One region of the Actinoplanes sp. NPDC051388 genome, then DNA from elsewhere that is predicted to be linked to it. Evidence: riboswitches for the same ligand, from Rfam matches in the RefSeq annotation. Region 1 holds a riboswitch; each other region holds the start of a gene.

Evidence for each region. Region 1 has a riboswitch for cobalamin ahead of ACZ6TI_RS43865 (VWA domain-containing protein). Riboswitches for the same ligand answer to the same signal wherever they lie in the genome.
Region 2: linked by a shared signal. The riboswitch ahead of ACZ6TI_RS14590 (CbtB domain-containing protein) and the one ahead of ACZ6TI_RS43865 (VWA domain-containing protein) in region 1 are both predicted to bind cobalamin.
Region 3: linked by a shared signal. The riboswitch ahead of ACZ6TI_RS39095 (ribonucleoside-diphosphate reductase subunit alpha) and the one ahead of ACZ6TI_RS43865 (VWA domain-containing protein) in region 1 are both predicted to bind cobalamin.

The regions. Positions count from the first base shown of each region.
Region 1 covers NZ_JBVJIP010000027.1:85,439-90,856, forward strand. Annotated here, with positions in the region: gene ACZ6TI_RS43855 (cobyrinate a,c-diamide synthase) at 60-1,409, opposite strand; gene cobO (cob(I)yrinic acid a,c-diamide adenosyltransferase) at 1,403-1,990, opposite strand; gene ACZ6TI_RS43865 (VWA domain-containing protein) at 1,990-3,966, opposite strand; cobalamin riboswitch at 3,993-4,115, opposite strand; gene ACZ6TI_RS43870 (gluconokinase) at 4,135-5,418, opposite strand, start outside.
Region 2 covers NZ_JBVJIP010000005.1:73,938-79,355, forward strand. Annotated here, with positions in the region: gene ACZ6TI_RS14565 (hybrid sensor histidine kinase/response regulator) at 1-937, opposite strand, end outside; gene ACZ6TI_RS14570 (helix-turn-helix domain-containing protein) at 965-1,534, opposite strand; gene ACZ6TI_RS14575 (phosphotransferase) at 1,573-2,514, shown strand; gene ACZ6TI_RS14580 (histidine phosphatase family protein) at 2,497-3,039, opposite strand; gene ACZ6TI_RS14585 (CbtA family protein) at 3,036-3,779, opposite strand; gene ACZ6TI_RS14590 (CbtB domain-containing protein) at 3,770-3,964, opposite strand; cobalamin riboswitch at 3,994-4,135, opposite strand; gene ACZ6TI_RS14595 (MSMEG_1061 family FMN-dependent PPOX-type flavoprotein) at 4,169-4,828, opposite strand.
Region 3 covers NZ_JBVJIP010000021.1:30,413-35,830, forward strand. Annotated here, with positions in the region: gene ACZ6TI_RS39090 (ATP-binding protein) at 1-1,857, opposite strand, end outside; cobalamin riboswitch at 1,934-2,141, shown strand; gene ACZ6TI_RS39095 (ribonucleoside-diphosphate reductase subunit alpha) at 2,240-4,537, shown strand; gene ACZ6TI_RS39100 (ribonucleotide-diphosphate reductase subunit beta) at 4,561-5,418, shown strand, end outside.

The sequences.
Region 1 (5,418 bases):
TGGCACACCCGCCGGGCCGTCGCGGGTCACCCCCTCCGCCCCGGCGCCGGGCGGGCCCGTCAGACCGCCGCTGCCGCGGCGACCACCCGGCGGGCGAAGGCCGGATGCCCGGCCCAATGCAGGTGCAGATAGGACGCGTGCAGAGCGCGGGTGGCGAAGCCCTCGGGGTCGTCGCCGCGCCACTGCCAGGCCGCGCCACCCGCCGGTGAGAGCAGCAGACCGGACCGCGGGTGCACGCTCGTGCGGTGGAACTCGTGGCCGGTCACCCGGGTGCCGGCCGGCGCCAGCGGGCTGTCCGTCAGGGCGACCGCGTCCCGGTAGCCCAGGGTCAGCTTCGGGGTCATCGAGGCGTCCGCGTCGAGCACGCCGCACATCGGGGCGCCGTCCAGGGTGTGGCAGAGCCAGAGCAGGCCGGCGCACTCGGCGACGATCGGGCCGCGCAGGTCGGCGACCGCCTCGAGCATCGGGGTGTTGGCCGACAGTTCTCTCGCATAGACCTCGGGGAAGCCGCCGCCCACCACGAGCGCCCGGGTGCCCGGCGGGAGGGCGGTGTCGCGCAGCGGGTCCACGGTCACCACGTCGGCGCCGGCGGCGGCCAGGAGTTCGGCCGTTTCCGCGTACGCGAAGGAGAAGGCCGGACCACCGGCGAGCGCGACCACCGGACGGCCCGGCACCGGATCCTCGGCCGCCGGGCTCCACGGCGCGGCCGAGAGGGCGGGCGCGGATCGCGCGACCGCCAGCACCGCCTCGAGATCGACCGCGGCCGCGATCAGGTCGGCGAGCGCGGCGACCGACGCCAGGGCCTCGGCGCGGCGTTCGGCGGCCGGGACCAGACCGAGATGCCGGGACGGCGCGGCCACCGCATCGGCGCGCCGCAACGCGCCCAGCACCGGCGTGCCGACCTCCTCGCAGGCGTCGCGCAGGATGCCCTCGTGCCGTTCCGAGCCGACCCGGTTGAGGATCACCCCGGCGATCCGCGCGTTGCCGAAGCTGCGGAAGCCGTGCACCAGCGCGGCCACCGACCGGCCCTGCGCGGCGGCGTCCACGACCAGCAGCACCGGCGCTTCGAGCAGCGCCGCCACCTGCGCGGTCGAACCGGTCTCGCCGGCCCCGGTGCGCCCGTCGTAGAGGCCCATCACGCCCTCGACCACGGCCAGCTCCGCGCCCGCCGAGCCGTGCGCGAACAGCGGCCCGATCAGCTCCTCGCCGCACAGCACCGGGTCGAGGTTGCGGCCCGGCCGGCCCGCCGCGAGCGCGTGGTAGCCGGGGTCGATGTAGTCCGGCCCGACCTTGAACGGCGCCACGGTCAGGCCGCGGGCGGCGAAGGCGGCCAGCAGCCCGGTCGCCACCGTGGTCTTGCCGTGGCCGGAGGCGGGCGCGGCGATCACCACCCGCGGGACGCTCACCACTCGATGCCCGCCTGGCCCTTGCGGCCCGCGTCCATCGGGTGCTTCACCTTGGTCATCTCGGTGACCAGGTCGGCCGCGTCGATCAGGTCCGGGTGCGCGTCCCGCCCGGTGATCACCACGTGCTGGGTGCCCGGCCGGTTCCGCAACGTGTCGACGACGTCCGCGACGTCCACCCAGCCCCACTTCATCGGATAGGTGAACTCGTCCAGCACATAGAACGCGTGCGTCTGCGCGGCCAGGTCGCGCTTGATCTGCGCCCAGCCCTCGGCCGCCTCGGCGGCGTGGTCGCGCTCGGTGCCCGGCCGCTGGATCCAGGACCAGCCCTCGCCCATCTTGTGCCAGGTGATCCGCTCGCCCAGCGCCTTGAGCGCCTTCTCTTCACCGACCTTCCACTTCGGACTCTTCACGAACTGGAAGACGCCGATGTCCCAGCCCGCGCTCCAGGCCCGCAACGCCATCCCGAACGCCGCCGTCGACTTGCCCTTGCCGTGTCCGGTGTGGACGGCCAGCACGGCCTGCCGGCGGCGCTGGCGGGTGGTGAGCCCGTCGTCGGGAACGACCTCGACCCTTCCCTGCGGCATCAGGCGGCTTCCAGGGCGTCGAGCGGCACCAGGTCGGCGTCGAGCGCGGCGGCGAGCCGACCGGCCAGGCCGAGCCGCACCGGCCCGGACTCGCAGTCGACCACCACGGCGGCCACCCCGGCCAGGCTCGGCGCGATCAGCGCGGGGTCGGGCCCGCTGGTCGCGCGCCCGTCGGTCACCACGATCAACAGCGGCCGCCGTCGTGGATCGCGCCGTCGCTCGGTCGCGATGGTGGTCACCGCGGCCCGCAAACCCAAGGCGAGAGGGGTACGCCCACCCGTGCGCAGAGTCGCCAGCCGGAGCACCCCGACCTCGTGGCTCGACGTGGGCGGCAGCACCTGCTCGGCCGTCTTGCCCCGAAACGTGATCATGCCGACCCGGTCCCGGCGCTGATACGCGTCCCGCAGCAACGACAGCACGGCCGTCTTCACCACGGTCATCCGCTTGCGCGCCGCCATCGAGCCGGACGCGTCCACCACGAAGAGCACCAGATTGGCCTCGCGTCCGACGTGCACCGCCTCGCGCAGATCGCGCGGCTCGACCGTGCGCGATCCTCGGTGGATCGCCGCGCGCAGCGTCGCGGGCAGGTGCGGCGCCCCGGCCAGTTTGCCGACCGGCTCCCGCGACCCGGTGACCCGGCCGCGCCGCGCGCGAGACGGCGACCGCCGCCCGGCGTGCCCGGCCACCGCGCCGCGCTTCGCGATCGTCAACGTGCGGGGCCGGTAGGCGGGCCCGGCCGCGGCGGGCGCCGCGACCGGCACCGGCTGCGGGTCGTGGGCCGGCTGCTGGTCCTGGGCCGGCTGCTGGTCCCGGACCGGCTGCCCGTCCTGTTCCACCTGCTCCTCGGTCCGGTTCGTTCCGTCGCCGCTCTCCGGCGGCGGGCCGTCGGACGGCTCGGGCCCGTCTCCCCCACCGGGCGGTGGCGGCGGCGGGGGCGGGTCCTCGTCGTCCTCGCCGTCGCCGGCCGCGTCGAGCGCGTCTTGCAGCTTCTGCTCGTCGCTGCCCGGCGGGTCCAGCGGATCCTTGCGGCGCCGGTGCGGCAGCGCCAGCCGCGCCGCGTCCTGCACATCCTCGCCGGTCACCCGGTTTCGCCCGTGCCACGCGGCCAGCGCCACCGCGCAGCGCGCCACCACGATGTCCGCGCGCATGCCGTCCACCCCGTAGGCCAGGCAGACCCGCGCGATCCGGTCGAGCTCCGCATCGGGCAGCAGGACCGACGGCGCCGCCGCGCGGGCCGCCGCGATCCGGGCCGCCAGCTCGGCGTCCGACCCTTCGAAGCGGGCCGCGAACGCGACCGGATCCGCCTCGTAGGCCAGCCGCCGGCGCACCACCTCGGCGCGCTGCTTCGCGTCCCGGGGCGCGGTGACCGTGACCACCAGGCCGAACCGGTCGACCAGCTGCGGGCGAGGCTCGCCCTCCTCCGGGTTCATCGTGCCGACCAGCAGGAACCGGGCGGCGTGCTTGACCGACACCCCGTCGCGCTCGACGTGTGCCCGGCCCATCGCCGCCGCGTCCAGCAGCAGGTCGACGAGGTGGTCGGGCAGCAGATTGACCTCGTCCACGTAGAGCGCGCCGCGATGCGCGGCGGCCAGCAGACCCGGTTCGTAGGCCTTGACGCCGTCGGCCAGCGCGCGCTGGATGTCCAGGGTGCCGACGACACGGTCCTCGGTGGCGCCGACCGGCAACTCCACGAGCGTCGCGGGCCGTGGGCCGTGCGGGGCGTCGGCGTCGTGCGGGCCGTCGGGGCAGTCGGCGTCCGGCGCGCCCGGATCGCACGCGAACCTGCACCCGCGCACCACCTCGACCTCGGGCAGCAGGGCGGCCAGCGCCCGCACCACAGTGCTCTTCGCGGTGCCCTTCTCGCCGCGGACCAGCACCCCGCCGACGGCCGGGGAAACGGCGGTGAGCAGCAACGCGAGGCGCAGATCGTCGAGGCCCACGACGGCCGAGAACGGGTACGGCGGCAGCACGGTCATCCCTTCCGGCGGGTGTCCACGCCCGCGCTCCGGTGCATCGAGCGGCTGGAGTTCCTGACTCCCGGGATCAGCAGGATCCCCGGTCACAGTGGCGGGACCGTCCCGGATTCGCACCGGGTTCCTCCACTACCGCTCGACCGCCACTCAACCCGACGGGAAGGTGCACCGTCAATGTGATGCGTTCGCGACGCCGTCTTCCGTCTGTTTTCCGCCGCGGGTCGACACGGCCTTCTCGGTGCCGGGCAGCGGCTCGGGCGCGATCTTGTCCAGCTCGGCCACCAGATCGGCCACGGCCAGCGCGGACCGCTCGATCAGCGGCCGCATCCGGCGGTAGAGGGCGGCGTTGTCTGGGTCGGGCACTGTCGGCTCGGCGATCTTGACCAGCGCCGCCGCCTGATCGAGGTCGGGCAGGTCGCCGAGCGCGTGCCAGCCGAGCAGGCAGGCGCCCAGCCCGGTGCCCTCCGGGGTGTCCGCGATCGACACCGGCAGGTCGAGCGCGGCGGCCAGCACGCCCACCCACAGCTCGGAGGCGACCGCGCCGCCGGTGGCCCGCACCTCGGTGAGCGGGAAGCCCTCGGCGGCGAACGAGTCGCTGACCAGCGCCAACTGCTGGCACACGCCCTCGACCGCGGAGCGCACCAGGTGCGGCCGGCCGTGCTCGCGGCGCAGCCCGATATAGGCCCCGCGCATCCCGGCCCGCCACCAGGGCGCCCGCTCGCCCAGCAGATAGGGCAGGCAGAGCAGGCCCTCGCTGCCGGGCGGCGCGGTCTGCGCCTCGGTGAGCAGCGCGGCGTCGGTCTCGTCGGCGTCCTCGCCCTCGGCGGCCGGCCGGGCGAACCCGCCGGCGAAGCTCTGCCCGGCCCAGCGGATCACCGAGCCGGCGTTGTTCACCGCGCCGCCGACCACCCAGCGGTCCTCGGTGAGCGCATAGCAGAACAGCCGGCCGGCGGCGTCCGCGGTCGGCGCGTTCACCACCGTGCGCAGTGCGCCGCTGGTGCCGAGCGAGACCGCGGCGACGCCGGCCGGAGTGGCGCCGACACCCAGGTTGGCCAGCGGGCCGTCGGCGGCGCCGATGATCAGCGGGGTGTCCCGGGGCAGGCCGGCGGCGTCCGCGACCGATGGCTTCAGGGTCAGCTTCGTGGTGGTCGGGACCACCTCGGCGAGCTGGTCGGCCCGCACGCCGGCGATTTCCAGCGCTTCCGGGTCCCACTGCCGGGTGTGGATGTCGTAGAGCCCGGTGCCGGAGGCGATCGAGAGGTCCACCAGGAACGGCGCGTCGGCCACCGCGGCCAGCACCAGCTCCTTGACGCCACCCCAGCGCGGGGTCTCGCGCAGCGTGTCCGGGTCGTTCTCCCGCCACCAGGCCAGCTTGGTGAGCGGCGACATCGGGTGCACCGGGGTGCCGGTGCGAGCCTGCAGCGCCTTCGCCCGCCCGGCCAGCTTCTCGCTCTG
Region 2 (5,418 bases), on a different contig from region 1:
AGCGGCGCTGGCCGGCGTCGAGTTCGGTGCTCATCAGCAGGCTGGCCAGGCCGAGGACGCCGTTCATCGGGGTTCGGATCTCGTGGCTCATGGTGGCCAGGAATTCGCTCTTGACCCGGCTCTGGGCGAGCGCCTCGTCCCGGGATTTCTCGGCCTCCAGGGTGGCTTCGCGCAGGTCGGTGACGTCGAGGGAGACGCCGCAGACCGCGTAGAGCTCGCCGTGGGCGTCGTGCAGCGGGAACTTGTTGCTCTCGTAGATCCGCCCGCGGCTGTCGGTTTCCTCGACGTGGATGGGGCCGTTGTGGGCGCGGGCGTCGGCGGCCCGCCAGACGGCGCCGAGCACCGGGTCGACGACGTCGTCGGTCTGTCCGATGATCTGGCCGGGTTCGAGGCTGAAGGCCCGCTCGAACGTGGTGTTCGCGAGCAGGTAGCGGCCGTCCAGGTCCTTGACGTAGATGAGCGACTGGCTGTTGGCGATGATCGCGCCGAGCATGGCGGCCTGGGCGTCGCGTTCGGCTTCGGCCTCGGCGCGGCCCTCGGAGACGCGTTCGCGCAGCTCGATGTCGTGCCGGCGCTGTTCGGCGCCGGCGTCCACGAACAGGGCGCCGGTGCCGCCGAGCAGCACGCCGTAGCCGCGGCGCAGGGTCCAGTAGTAGATGCCGACCAGTGCGGTGAGGACGTCCCAGACGGCAGTGGGCCAGAGGCTCCAGCCGGCCACGTGGTGCATGCCGAGCTGGTCGTAGCCGGCCCGCCAGTACATGGCGGCGTGGAAGGCGTGGCCGACGGCGCAGCTGAAGAAGATCAGCGCGGTGGCGACGGCGAGGCGGTTGGTGCGCAGCTGTCCCGCGCGCACCACCGGCACCAGGATCGCCATGCAGATCGCCGAGTATGCGACGGCGATGACGACGTTGCCGGCCAGTGCCCATTGCTGCGCCACGCAAACCTGATCGGCAGGGTCGCAACTTCACTGAGCCGCCGGGTGCACCGCGACTACAACTCGATGCGGGCGGCCGTCCGGTTTGTCGTACTCGGCGGCGAGCCGGTCGACCGCCGCGGTGAGGTCGGCGGCGAACGCGGCCCGGTCGGCGGCCGACGCGAAGCGGATCTCGGCGTCCAGGGCGTAGGTCGCGACTCGCTGGTTGGCCCGGGCGGCGCCGGTGAGCAGCGCGCCGACGTCTCGGACCAGGCGGGCGGCGACCGCGAGCAGCCAGCGGGCGGAGTGCCGGTCGGGGTGCCGGGCCGGGTCGGGGGCGACGGCCGCCGCGGCGGCCGGGGAGATGACATAGGAAGCGGCCGTGGCCTGCAGCATCCGCTCGGTGACGTTGCCCTTGCGGCGCTCCTCGACGAGCCGGACCAGGCCGTGGCTCTCGAGCGTGCGCAGGTGGTAGTTGACCTTCTGGCGCGGCAGACCGATTTTAGCGGCGAGCATCGTGGCCGAGCCCGGCTGGGTCAGCAGGGCCAGCAGTCTGCTGCGAATAGGGTCGAGCGATACCTCGGCGGCGGCCGGGTCCTCGATGACGTCGACGTCCTCCATGGTGATCGACTAAAGCACCGAAAAGAAAGGTGGTCCAGGTGGAGGCCCTGCCACACAACGCGGCGAACGAGGTCACGGGCGGCATCTGGCGGGACGGGTCCACGGTTCTGAAGGTCGCGACGCGGCGTCGGGAGGGGGCGGCGGCGCATTTCGCGGCGTCGGACGATCCGGGGCACTGGAACTACTGGCGGCGTGAGGAACTGGCGTACACCAGCGGTTTCGCGCACTCGGTCTTTCCCGAGCTGCCCGCGCCGCGGCTCTTGTCGGTGGTGCCGGGCCCGGAGCGGACCGAGCTGCGGCTGGAGTGGGTGGCCGGCCGCCCGGGGCCGTCCGGCTCGGTCGACGATCTGGCGGATGTGGCACGTCGGCTCGGAAACGTGCGGTTGTCGGCGGAGCCGTGGCTGGCCCGCGACTGGCTGCGCGACTACACGCTCGCCCAGCCGGTGCCGGACGACCTGGACTGGGACGCGCCGGTCGCGCTGGGTGCGTGGTCGCCGTCTCTGAGAGCCGATCTGCGTACGCTGTGGGAGCGCCGCCACGACCTGCTCGCCGCGGCCGACCGCCTCCCGCGCACGCTCTGCCACCACGACGTGTGGCCGATGAATCTGGTGTTCACGGACAACGGCCCTGTTCTGCTCGACTGGGCGTTCGCCGGGCCGGGCGCGGTGGGGGAGGACGCCGCCAATCTGGCCCTGGACTCGTTCTTCGACGGGTTGATGGACGTGTCCCGGCTGCCGGACGTGCTGGAGGCGGTGATCGACGGCTATTCGCGGGGCGTGGGGTTCGATGCGCGGCGGGCGGTCATGACGACCGGGGCGGCGAAGTATTTCTGGCTGGCGCCGCGGATGCTGCTGGCGGCGCGTACGCCGCGCACCGGCCGCCGGGGCTATGACGAGCGGGACTGGTCGGCGATGTTCGCCGGGCGTGAGCCGGTGCTCTCGGTGGTGGCGCGGTGGGGGCGCTCAGTGCTGTCCGAGTGACAGGTGCCACCGGCCGGCTCGGTGGGTCAGGCGGACTACGGCCAACGGCGGGACCTCGATCGCCCAGATGCCGTCCGGGGGCAGGCGCAGGGCGTGGGCGATGACGGCGCGGACCACCGTGGAGTGGGCGACCGCGGCGAGGTTGCGGCCGGCCTGGGCGTCCAGCCAGGCGCCCGCGCGCTGCCGGACGGCGGTCAGGGATTCGCCGCCGGGTGGCGCGTACCCCGGGTCGCTGAGCCATTGATGCAGGTCGCCGGGGTCGATGTCGCCGAGCGTGAGTCCGTCCCAGGCGCCATAACCGACGTCGGCGAGCGGGGCCGCGGTGGTGGCCAGGCCGCCGAACGCCGCCGCCGTCTGCTGCGCGGCCCTGGACGGTGCGGCCACCCAGCCCGGCACCCGGCCGAAGCCGGGGCCGAGCGCGACGGCCGCGTTCCGGCCTCCTTCGTCGAGATCGTGGTCGCCGCCGAAGAGCGCCTGCCGCAGGGCGGGCGTGGCCGCGGCGGCGACCAGTCGCAGACCGTTCACACTCCGGCGGTGACCGGCTTGCGGGCGGGCCGGCGGGCGAGCAGCGCGCCGAACCCGAGGCCGAGCGCCGTCCACAGCACCACCTGGGTGCCGAGCGACGACAGCCGGAAGTTCCACAGCAGACTTGGCGGGAACGTGTCCGGCACCTCGTCGATGTTCGGTAGCAGCACGTATCCGACGACGACCACGACGAGGAACGCGCCGAGTCCGGCGAGCAGTCGTTGCCACTCGGCCTTGCCCGCGCGGAAGGCGAGCACCGCCGCCCAGACCGCGACCAGGCCGATCACCAGGATCGCCAGGTAGCTGATGGTGCGCTGGTCGATCGTCGCCGGATTGCCGACGGCGGGCGGGTTGGGCGGATATTTCACGAACGGCACCAGCACCATGCCGACGAGTGCGGCCGCCGCCAACCCGACCGCCGCTCTCGTGTCGTCGGTGGTGCGCAGCCGGCGGCGCAGCAGCGTGTAACCGACCGCGAGCAGCCCGCCCATCGCCACGCCGTAGAGCGCGGTGGCGAGGAAGAGCCCGCCCTTCTGCCCGTCCCGCGAGACGAGCGCGTCCGCATGGTGATCGGCGGCGGGCGCGGCCGCCTCCTCGATGGCGATGGCGGCATCCACCTTCGGTTCCCCGACCGTGTAGGCGAAGAACCCGGCCAGCAGACCGGCGATCAGACCCGCGAGCAGGCCACGCAGCAGAATCGCGCCGAATCCGGGCGCGCGGTCGCCGGCCGTCAGTGGCACGGGACGCCGAGCAGGTGGCGGCCGTCGTGCATGAGCTCGTGCAGGAACATGCCGCCCTGCGAAACGGCGCCCTGGTCGAACGCGACCAGATAGGCCATGAGCAGAAGGGCGGCGGTCACCGCGAGCGCGGTCCAGAGCAGCCGCGCGGAGACCGCGGGGGCGGCGAGGGTGGTGGCCTTGGGCATGATTACTCCCTACGGGATGACGCGTCCCGGTCGACAGGCTGCGACGTGCGAGTGTCCTGGCTCACCGGCCCTCGCGGGCTGGTTGACAGTGGCGCGACCGCACCGGATTCCCACCGGATTTCCCTCACACCGCCGCAGATGGTTCCCTCAACCTATAGACGCCCGACGTTGAGCACCAGGGCCGCACGTTCGCGGTACGGGCGGCTATTCGTACCGGTACTTCAGCGAGTCCGCCTCCGCCTGCTCGATCTCGGCGAGCGTCAGCTCCGGCATCCGCAGCTGGGCCAGCGTCACCTCGGCCGACGTCGGCTGGGCGTCCGCCGGCAGCCACTGCTCCGGCTTCCAGGCCCCGCTGCGCAGCAGCGACTTGGGGCAGTGCGGGTAGACCTCGTCGATCCCCAGCACCAGCGCGCTGGCCGGCGGTTTACCCACGGCGGTCAGCTGCGACAGCAATTCGGGGCGAGTGGAGACGCAGGCCCGGCCGTTCATCCGCAGCGTCGTGGGGCGCCCCGGGATGATGAACAGCAGCGCGGCACGCCCGGTGGCGACGATGTTCTGCAGGCTGTCCAGACGCTTGTTGCCGGTCGCGTCCGGTATCGCCACCGTCCGCTCGTCCAGAACGGCGACGAACCCGGCGGGGCCGCCGCGCGGGGAGACGTCACAGTTGCCCTCGGCGTCCACGCTGGCGACCAGGACCAGCGACGCGCAACCGACCAGCCGCCGGGTCTGCTCGGTGAGCTCGGTCATCTGCTTGCGCACGGCCCCGGCGCCGGGCAGGTCGTATACCCGGCGCAGCCCTTCGAGGTCGCGCACGGCATCCAGGCGCAGCGAGTCGAAGGCACTGGCGGTGAGGGCTCGCGTCATGCCACCGACCTTAATGGACCGACGGCCGCCGCCCCGACCAGATCAGTTCCGCGCGAAATCGGACGTAGGTGGCGGGGTCGAGCCCACTTCACTCGAAGCCTGCGGCAACGAGACTTGGTGTTTCCGGCCGCCAGAAATCAGTCGGGAGTGGACACTCGGAGGGCAGGACACGTTCGACGAGCGACAATTAACATCCTAGGACGCTCTACGCGGCGTGCGGTCGGTCACTCGAGTCACCCTAAACCAGACCTAAAAACAAAAAGGAATCAACGACACCCACATCAAGATTTGGTTTGGCTCGTAAGGTCTGTTTGGGCTTGGCCAACAGCGCGAGGCGCTTCACGGGCAGGCTGAGCCTGCAACAAATGTCTTGAGCGAGCCGGAATCTGGGTGAGTTGCCGCAATGAGGGACGGCATCCCGGCTACGGTCGGCGTCGACGCTTTCCTCGGACGCCGCCGGTCAAGCCGACCACGCGGGATGCCTCGGTCCTGGTCCGCCGGCCAAACCCACACCGCCACCCGGCACTCCGCGCCCCGGCCCGCCCAGCCCCGATGGCTTCACCCTTCCGGCAAGGCGGTGCACCGCAGAC
Region 3 (5,418 bases), on a different contig from region 1:
CGCCAACCGGTTGACCGGCGAGATCGTCCCGCGCAGCGTCTCCTCGATCAGGGCGACCGATTCGGCGAGCCGCCCGGTGCGCAGCAGGGCGGCGGCGTGGGTGCCGCGCAGGCAGACGCCGTACGTCGTCACGTCGTGCTCGTGGCAGAACGCGATGCCCTCGGTGTAGTGCTTCTCGAAGTCGGTGAACCGGCACCGGTCGACCGCCGACTGGCACAGGTTCGCATAGGCGCGGCCGGCCTCGTCCTCCCAGTCGTGCTCGACGGCGAGCTCCAGCGAGCGCAGCAGGTCGGGGAAGCCGTCCCGCCCGGCCGCCAGCTCCAGCATCCCGATGCTGTTGAGGCTGTATGCGACCGCCTTCGGCGCGGATGCCTCCGCGGCCTGGCGCAGTCCCTCCCGCGCCGCGGCCAGGGCCTCCTCCCGCGGATGCGTCTCGCTGATCACCGCGGCATGGAGCGACTGCGCCCACGCCTTCTCCGGCGACGCGGGCCGGCCGGCCATGACGGCGAGCGCCTCGTGCGCGGCGGCCGCGGACTCCTCGCCCCGGCACAGCCGCCAGAGGCAGCGCGACAGGCCGCGCAGGTTCTCGCTGATCCGCACGGGGTCGCCGAGTCCGCGGCGCAGCGCCAGCGCCTCGGCCCGTTCGGCCGCCGACTCCGCCCAGCGGTCCGTCAGCGCCAGCGCCGTGGCCAGCCCCTCGTGCAGCTCCGCGCGGGCCGCCGGGTCGCTGCCGCCGGCGAAGCGCAGCGCCCGCTGGAACTGCGCCGCGGCCTCCCGGTTGGATCGCAGCGCCACGGCGTCCGCGGCGGCGAGCGTGGCGTGCCGCAGCGCTTCGTCGGTCGCGCCGGCCGCCTCCGCGTGGTGGGCCAGGCGGGCATGATCCGCCGGCGTCCCGGCGCGCACCGCGGTCAGCGCCAGCGCGTGCAGCCGCGACCGCCGGCGTGCCGGGATCGCCCGCTCCACCGCGAGCCGGGTCAGCTCGTGCCGGAACCGGTAGGCCTCCGGCTCGCCGACCAGCGTGCCGGAGTCCAGGCATTCGTCCAGCGCCTCGGCGGCCGCGCCGGCGTCCAGCTCGGCGACCGCCGCCAGCATCGGCCCGTCCCCCGGCCGGGTGAGCACCGCCGCCGCGCCGAGCACCTGACGCGCCGCCGGAGACAGTCCCGCGGTGCGGGCCGCCACCACGTCACCGACCGTCCGCGGCACCTCCCCCGGCCCGGCGCTGAGCACCTCCTGCACATAGAACGGCACCCCGCCGGTGAGCCGATGCACCTCGTCCGCGTCGCGCCCGCGCTCGCCGGCCATCCGGCGCACCGCCTCCGGCGAGAGCGGCGCCAGCGAGAGGCGCCGGGTGCCACGATGGGAGGCCACCTCACCGATCACCGTACGCAGGTTCGCCACGTCCCCCGGCCCGTCGTCCCGGTAGCTGACCACCACCAGAGCCCGGGTCCGGGCGATCCGCCGGGACAGATAGCGCAACCAGTCGAGCGTGGCGTCGTCGGCCCAGTGCAGGTCCTCCACCACCAGCACGGTGGTGGCGCCCGGGTCGTCGAGAGCGGACAGGAACGCCGCGAACAGCTCCCGCCGATCCGCGTCCACCCCGCTCAGGGCCAGCAGCCGGCCGCCGACGCCGAACGCGATCTCGAAGAGCGGGCTGAGCGGGCGCGGCGTGAAGCTGCCGTCGCACGCGGACCACCACCAGCGCAGGTCGCCGCGCTGCTCGCGGAAAGCCTCCAGCAGCGCGGTCTTGCCGACCCCGGCCTCGCCGGAGACGAGCACGAAGCGCCCGCTGCCGGCCACCGCGTCGACCGCATAATCGTCGAGAGCCCGCAGGAAGTGCTCTCGCTCGACCAGCTCCATCGAGCGAGCTTACGTCTCGCCGGCCCGCCACGCCGACACACCATCTGGTGTTGTCATTTAGCCGTCACGGCCATATATGGTGTGCCCCGCAGCTGGTTCGATCATCGCTCCACGGTGGTCGAGGCAACAGGGAACCCGGTGCGAAACCGGGACTGCCCCGCAGCGGTGAGTGGGAACGACCGCCGTCATGAAGCACTGAGCGCGAGCTTGGGAAGCGACGGCCAGTAGGCGACCGACAGGTCACGCCCGCGAGTCCGAAGACCTGCCAGCGCGCCGCACGCGTCGCGTGCGGCGGTCGATGGCCGCGTGGGACGGCCGACGCCATCAGCCGGACGACCGCGTCCGGCGGCGTCCCCCTGCGCGCCCGTAACGAGGGGGACGGATGCAAGTTCGCAAGCGCGACGGCAACACCGAGACGGTGGACGTCAACAAGATCGTCAGGGCGGTCGAGCGGTGGGTCGCCGACCTGGACGAGGTCGATCCGCTGCGGGTGGCGACCCGGACGATCAGCGGCCTCTACGACGGCGCCACCACTGCCGAGCTGGACAAACTGTCGATCCAGACGGCCGCCGAGCTGATCGGCGAGGAGCCGCAGTACTCACGTCTGGCGGCGCGGCTGCTCGCCGCCTTCGTGGAGAAGGAGGTGCGCGGCCAGGAGGTCGCGAGCTTCAGCCAGTCCATCCGGTACGCGCACCTGCAGGGCCTGATCGGCGACCCGACCGCCGCGTTCGTGGCCCGCCACGCCCGCAAGCTCGACGACGCCGTCGACCCGGAGGGTGATCTGCGGTTCGAGTACTTCGGCCTGCGCACCGTGGCGGACCGCTACCTGCTGCGCCACCCGTCGTCGCGGCTCGTGGTCGAGACCCCGCAATACTGGCTGCTGAGGGTCGCGTGCGGACTGTCGCAGTCGCCGGCCGAGGCGATCGGCTTCTATCGGCTGATGTCGTCGCTCGCCTATCTGCCCAGCTCACCGACTCTGTTCAACGCGGGCACCCGGCACACCCAGATGTCCTCGTGCTTCCTGGTCGACTCGCCGCGGGACGAGCTCGACTCGATCTACGAGCGCTACCACCAGGTCGCGAAGCTGTCGAAGTTCTCCGGCGGCATCGGCATCTCGTGGTCCCGGGTCCGCGGCCGGGGCGCCCTGATCCGGGGCACCAACGGCCGGTCGAACGGGATCGTGCCGTTCCTCAAGACGCTCGACGCGGGCGTGGCGGCGGTCAACCAGGGCGGCCGTCGCAAGGGCGCCGCCTGCGTCTATCTGGAGCCGTGGCACCCGGACGTCGAGGAGTTCCTCGAATTGCGCGACAACACCGGCGAAGATTCGCGCCGGACGCACAACCTCAACCTCGCCAACTGGATCCCCGACGAGTTCATGCGCCGCGTCGAGGCTGATGCGGACTGGTCGCTGATCGACCCGTCGGATGCCCCGGATCTCCCGGACCTGTTCGGCGACGATTTCGACGAGGCCTATCGCACGGCCGAGAAGAAGGCGGTCAAGACCGTCAAGGCCCGCGATCTGTATGGCCGGATGATGCGCACCCTGGCTCAGACCGGCAACGGCTGGATGACCTTCAAGGACCGGTCCAACGCGCTCTCCAACCAGACCGGCGCGCCCGGCAACACCATCCACCTGTCCAACCTGTGCACCGAGATCCTCGAGGTGAACAGCGACGACGAGACCGCGGTCTGCAACCTCGGGTCGATCAACCTCGGCGCGCACGTCACCGCGGACGGGGTGCAGTGGGAACGGCTGCGGGCCACGGTCCGCACCGCGATCACCTTCCTGGACCGGGTGATCGACATCAATTTCTACCCGTCGGAGCAGGCGGCGGCCTCGAACCCGCGGTGGCGGCCGGTCGGGCTCGGGCTGATGGGCCTGCAGGACGCGTTCTTCCAGCTGCGGCTGCCGTTCGACTCCACCGCGGCGAAGGAGCTGTCCACCCGCGTACAGGAAGAGATCTTCCTGACCGCGCTCGAAGCCTCCACCGTTCTCGCCGAGCGCTTCGGCCCGCACCCCGCATTCGCCGAAACCCGTGCCGCACAAGGCAATCTGCACCCCGAGCTGTGGGGCGCCTCGGTCGGTCAGACCGAGCGGTGGGCGGCGGTGAAGACTCGGATCGCCGAGCACGGCCTGCGCAACTCGCTGCTGATCGCGATCGCGCCGACCGCGACCATCGCCTCGATCGCGGGATGTTACGAGTGCATCGAGCCGCAGGTGTCCAACCTCTTCAAACGCGAGACGATGTCCGGCGAGTTCCTGCAGATCAACACCTATCTGGTACGCGAGCTGAAGGCGCGCGGCCTCTGGACGGCGCGGGTTCGCGAGCAGATCAAACGGACCGAGGGTTCCGTGCAGGGCATCGCCGAGCTGCCCGCCGAGGTCCGCGAGCTGTTCCGCACCGCGTGGGAGCTGCCGCAGAAGGCGCTGATCGAGCTGGCCGCGAGCCGGCAGCCGTTCGTCGACCAGTCGCAGTCGCTGAACCTGTTCCTGAGCGCGCCGACCATCGGGAAGCTCTCCTCGATGTACCTGCACGCCTGGAAATCCGGGCTCAAGACCACCTATTACCTGCGTTCGCGCCCCGCGACGCGGATTCAGCAGGCGACCGTCTCGATCGAGCTCACCCCGGCCGAGGCCTGCTCCCTGGAGAACCCCGAGTCCTGTGAGGCGTGCCAGTGAATCAGAGGTTGCTCGATCCCGGCATGGACCTGACCCTGCGGCCGATGCGCTACCCGCACTTCTTCGACCGCTTCAAGGACGCCATCAAGAACACCTGGACCGTCGAGGAGGTCGACCTGCACGCCGATCTCGCCGACCTGGCCGGGCTGTCGCCCGCCGAACGGCACCTGGTGTCGCGGCTGGTGGCCTTCTTCGCCACCGGGGACACGATCGTGGCCAACAACCTGGTGCTCAACCTCTATCAGCACGTCAACTCCCCGGAGGGCCGGCTCTATCTCTCCCGGCAGCTGTTCGAGGAGGCGGTGCACGTCCAGTTCTATCTGAATCTGCTGGACACCTACGTGCCCGATCTCGCCGAGCGGGCGGCCGCCTTCGACGCGGTGGAGAACATTCCCTCGATCGCCCGGAAGGCGGAGTTCTGCTTCACGTGGATCGACTCGATCTATGAGATGCGTTCCCTGAAGTCCAAGGAGGACCGGCGGGCCTTCCTGCTCAACGTCATCTGCTTCGCCGCGTGCATCGAGGGCCTGTTCTTCTACGGCGCCTTCGCCTACGTCTACTTCCTGCGCTCGCGGGGCGTGCTGCAGGGCCTGGCTTCAGGCACCAACTGGGTGTTCCGCGACGAGTCCATGCACATGGCGTTCGCCTTCGACGTCGTCGACACCGTTCGCGCCGAGGAGCCGGACCTGTTCGACGACGCCATGGTGCAACAGGTCAGGGACATGCTCGCCGAGGCCGTCGAGTGCGAGGTGCAGTTCGCCGCCGACCTGCTCGAACAGGGCGTTTCCGGGATGTCCCTGACCGACATGCGCGAGTATCTGCAACACGTCGCCGACCGGCGGCTGGCCCAGCTGGGCATCGACCCGCTCTACGGCAGCACG